2 regions of the Frigoribacterium sp. AC394 genome follow, and region 2 is predicted to be linked to the other one. Evidence: predicted binding sites of a transcription regulator. Region 2 holds the regulator's gene; the other holds the start of a gene.
What was found. Region 2 encodes LexA, which represses DNA repair genes until DNA is damaged. Its sites were predicted from a motif close to TCGAACANNTGTTCGA; they were not measured.

Region 1 (2,393 bases), 2.6 Mb from region 2:
TCGTCCGACTCCCCCGCCCTCGTCGAACCGGTCTGACGTGACAGGATGGGCGCATGCCCGACACCCGTAGACCGGCACCGGCCGGAGTCGAGCCGCTGCTGCACCGCGCCGCCCGCATCGAGAACTCGGTCCACCGGTTCCGCGAGAAGCGCGCCCGCAAGCGGGGCCTCCTCCCGACAGTCGTCCCCTACACGGGCTACGGCTCGCCCGGCTGGGCCCGCGTGCTGTCTCGGGTGCTGCTGACCCGCAAGGGCACCCTCGAGGGGATCGACCGGGCGAACGTGCGCGGTTGGCGCAGCTTCACCAGCGTGCCGGTCGAGAAGGCCAGGGTCGACGTCGTGCTCGGAGGGCGCACGCACCACCTGACGACCGACCGCGGCGGCGTGCTCGACGTGCGGGTCGAGGTCGACCTCGAACCCGGCTGGCACGTCGCCACCGTCAGCTGCGAGGGCTCGCTGCCCGTCGACGCCCCGGTCTACGTGATCGACCCCGACGTGCGGTTCGGCGTCGTGTCGGACATCGACGACACGGTCATGGTGACATCGCTGCCCCGGCCCTTCCTGGCCGCCTGGAACACGTTCGTCCTGAACGAGCACGCCAGACGCCCCGTGCCCGGCATGTCGGTGCTCTACGAGCGACTGCAGCGCACGGCCGGCGGCTGCCCGGTGATCTACCTCTCGACCGGCGCCTGGAACGTCGCCCCCACCCTCTCGCGGTTCCTCTCGCGCAACCTCTACCCGAGCGGTCCACTGCTGCTGACCGACTGGGGCCCGACGCACGACCGCTTCTTCCGCAGCGGTCGCGAGCACAAGCACGCGTCGCTCGACCGGCTGGCGAAGGAGTTCCCGCACATGCGCTGGCTGCTGGTGGGCGACGACGGCCAGCACGACGAAGAGCTCTACGGGCGGTTCCTGCACGAGCACCCCGACTCGGTCGCCGCCGTGGCGATCCGCCAGCTGTCGCCCAGCGAGGCCGTCCTCGCAGGTGGCCGGTCGACGCGCTCCGAGCACGCCCAGGGCAGCGACACCCCCTGGGTGTCCGCACCCGACGGCGCGGGCCTCTGGGATCAGCTCGCCGACGCCGGCGTCGTCGAATGAGGGCGTAGCAGCCTCTCGATCCTCCCTCTCGCGGGTCGGATGTCGGCGGCCGACCGTACACTTCGTTCGAACACACATTCGAACGACGACGAGCGGGGCGAGACGGCATGAAGGTCGACGAGAAGGTACCGGTCGAGACGACCGACGACGGGGCGCCGCTGCGGTTCGTGTGGCGGGGCGTCGTGTACGGCGTGGTCAGCCCGCCCGAGCGGTGGATCACCCGCCGAGAGTGGTGGCGGTCGGCGGCCCGGGCGCCTCGGGGCGGGGCGGTCGATCTGCTCGAGCTGCCGGTCTGGCGGGTCGACGCCCTGCCGCTGACCGACGGCGCCCATCGGATCGACGGCACCTTCGACCTCGCCCTCGACCCCGCGCTGGGCTCATGGCTGCTGCTCGGCGTCTTCGACGACCACGTCGAACAGCAGCTGTTCGCCTGATCCGCCGGCACCAGGAATGCCGTCAGTCGGGAATGAACGACGCACCCCGCTCGTTCCGACCTCGGCGACTCGAGCGCCGTGGCAGACCACGGAGACCGTCGTCGCCACGACCAGGAGGACGACGTGCAGGTGATCCGGTGGCTCTTCGACGCTCAGCTCGTGCTGGGCGATCAGACCATCCTCTGGCGAGAGATCGTCGGCAATGTCTTCGGTCTGCTCAGCGCCCTCGGCGGCATGCGCCGGAAGGTCTGGGCCTGGCCGATCGGCATCGTCGGCAACGCCCTGCTCTTCACGGTGTTCCTCGGCGCGGTCTTCGACACGCCGAACCCGGTCAATCTGCTCGGCCAGGCCGGGCGTCAGGTGATGTTCATCCTGGTCTCGATCTACGGGTGGCGCCGCTGGCGGCAGAGCGAGACCGGGGCCGGCGCGGCGGTCGAGCCGCGGTGGGCCGGCTGGCGCAACCGCGTCCTGCTCGTCGTGGCGCTCTTCGGCGGCACGGCCGTGCTCACCCCGATCTTCAGCGCGCTGGGCTCGTACGAGCCCGTCTGGGCCGACGCCTGGATCTTCATGGGCTCACTGCTGGCGACGTACGGCATGGCCAAGGGCTGGGTCGAGTTCTGGCTGATCTGGGTCGCCGTCGACCTCGTGGGCACACCGCTGCTGTTCAGCGCCGGCTACTACGCCTCGGCGTTCATGTACGTCTTCTACGGTGCGTTCACCCTGATGGGCTTCGTCGTCTGGGCGCGCTCCCGCCGGCAGAAGCCCCTGGTCGAGACACGCTGGCCCGACCCCACCCTCCAGCGGGGTCGCTGACAGGGCTGCTTGGATGGCCGCATGCCCCTGCCCATCGAGAACTACGCCC
Region 2 (2,393 bases):
CGGGATACCGGTTCACCTCGAGGACGGCCTGCGCGATCGATGCGACGATGTCGCGTGCCACGTTCTCGGGAATCGGATGCGTGTTCTCGTTGACGTTGAGAGCCACGGGCACCCTGGTCTGAGGTGCACCGTAAGGCGTCAGGCCACGGAGGTCGTCGCGGATGGGGAGGTCGTCGAGGCTGAAGGACACCGCTCCATGGTAGGTCTCCACCGGACGGAGTCCCGAATCGTCGACCCTCGGCTGACAGCGGTCGCGCCCCCTGGAAGTCTCTGGAGACGGAGCCCCGATGGGCGGCCTGTCAGTCGGAGTACTGAGCGGGGACGGCGAGCGACTGCCCTGCCGCGACCTCGGTGCTGCTGAGGTTGTTCAACTGCACGATGTCGCTGATGACGTCGCGAGGGTCTTTGGTGGGTGCGATCTCGGACGCGACCTGCCACAGGGTGTCTCCCCCGTCGACCGTGACGTAGTCGAACGACGCGGCACCGGCGGTGTCCGACGCGATCGCACCGGGCCCGGCGAGGAGCACGCCGCCGACGACACCGGCGACGAGCAGGCCGACGGCGGTGCTGACGACACGACGCCCCCGGCGGGTGATGCGCAGCCGGACGCGCGGGGGCGAAGAGAAGGAGGCGACGGCGTCGTCGGTGGAAATGGGAGTGGTAGTGGTGGTCGTGATGGCGCTCATGAGGTGGTCCTTTCACCGCTAGAGGAGACGTCCGTGTTCGTGCCCGGCGATCGGCCGGGAACACCGGGCACGAAGACGTGTTCCGAACATATCTTCGATCAAGGTCGATTTCAACCCCGATGTTCGATTTCTCTGGCGTGGATCGACGACACACTCGAACATGTGTTTCGCCGAAGACGCCGCATCGGATACGGTTTCGATCGGTGGTCCGAGTAGAACAGCGACCACCGACATCCACGGCAGGAGACACATGAGCGACGCGCAGCGCACCCGGTCGACCGAGACGGGCTCGGTCACGCGCAAGGAGCTGACGGCCAAGCAGACGTCGATCCTGACGGCCATCCAGCAGAGCATCGGACAGCGCGGCTACCCGCCGAGCATGCGTGAGATCGGCGACGCCGTCGGCCTGAAGTCGCTGTCGAGCGTGACCCACCAGCTGAACCAGCTCGAGCTCGCCGGTCGCATCCGACGCGATCCGAACCGGCCCCGCGCCCTCGAGGTCCTCTCGACCGAGGCGCCCGCCCTCGCACCCGTGACGAGCATCCTGACGACGAGCGACGACGGCGACACGGCGCACGTTCCGATGGTGGGGCGCATCGCCGCCGGCATCCCGATCACGGCCGAGCAGCAGGTCGAAGACGTGATGCCCCTCCCCCGCCAGCTCGTCGGCAAGGGCGACCTCTTCATGCTGCGGGTCGTCGGCGACTCCATGATCGACGCCGCCATCTGCGACGGCGACTGGGTCGTCGTCCGGCAGCAGAACTCGGCGGAGAACGGCGACATCGTGGCCGCCATGCTCGACGACGAGGCGACGGTCAAGGTCTTCCGTCAGCGCGACGGCCACACCTGGCTGCTCCCCCGCAACAGCGCGTTCGAGCCGATCGTCGGCGACCATGCTCAGATCGTCGGGAAGGTCGTCGCCGTGCTCCGGTCGGTGTGACCCCGACTCGACGAACGACGAAGCCCCCCGCCACTCGGCGGGGGGCTTCGTCGTGGTCGACTCGGTCCACTCAGCTCGAGACGGCCTCGCGGTCGACGAACGGGGACAACCAGGCCACGTCGCTCGGGTAGACCCGGGCGTGCACGCGCGTGCCGGCCTCCTCGTACTCCGTCTCGACGACACGACCGGAGTCGTGGAGGTGAGAGACGACGTCGCCCCGGTCGTACGGCACGAGCAGCTCGAGTTCGACGTCGGGGGTCGGAAGGGTCGAGGCGATGCGCTCGAGGAGCTCGTCGATGCCCTCGCCCGTCCGGGCCGAGACGAAGACCGCGGTGGGGACGAGGCCCTGGAGCACGAGTCGCTGGTCGGGGTCGACCAGGTCGCTCTTGTTGAACACCACGATCTCGGTGATGTCGCCCCCGTCGACCTCGCTGACGACCTCGCGGACCGTCGCGAGCTGCGCCGCCGGGTCGGGATGCGAGCCGTCGACGACGTGGACGATGACGTCCGACGCCGCGACCTCCTCGAGGGTGGAGCGGAAGGCCTCGACCAGCTGATGCGGCAGGTTGCGGACGAAACCCACCGTATCGGCGTAGGTGAACGGCCGACCGTCTGTCGTCGAACTCTTGCGCACCGTCGCGTCGAGGGTCGCGAAGAGGGCGTTCTCGACGAGCACGCCGGCACTCGTCAACCTGTTGAGCAGGCTCGACTTGCCCGCGTTGGTGTAGCCCGCGATGGCCACCGAAGGCACCTCGTTGCGGTCTCGG

Region 1: ACZZY9_RS02520 (DUF6504 family protein) is a predicted target of LexA. The motif match lies at 1,164-1,179, and genes of this name have one in related genera.

What each region holds. Positions count from the first base shown of each region.
Region 1 is NZ_OZ409834.1:552,891-555,283, forward strand. Features, by position in the region: gene ACZZY9_RS02510 (SOS response-associated peptidase) at 1-36, shown strand, start outside; gene ACZZY9_RS02515 (App1 family protein) at 54-1,097, shown strand; gene ACZZY9_RS02520 (DUF6504 family protein) at 1,205-1,531, shown strand; gene pnuC (nicotinamide riboside transporter PnuC) at 1,655-2,344, shown strand; gene ACZZY9_RS02530 (glycoside hydrolase family 15 protein) at 2,366-2,393, shown strand, end outside.
Region 2 is NZ_OZ409834.1:3,108,555-3,110,947, reverse strand. Features, by position in the region: gene ACZZY9_RS14520 (histidinol-phosphate transaminase) at 1-190, opposite strand, end outside; gene ACZZY9_RS14515 (LysM peptidoglycan-binding domain-containing protein) at 300-686, opposite strand; gene lexA (transcriptional repressor LexA) at 937-1,626, shown strand; gene hflX (GTPase HflX) at 1,697-2,393, opposite strand, start outside.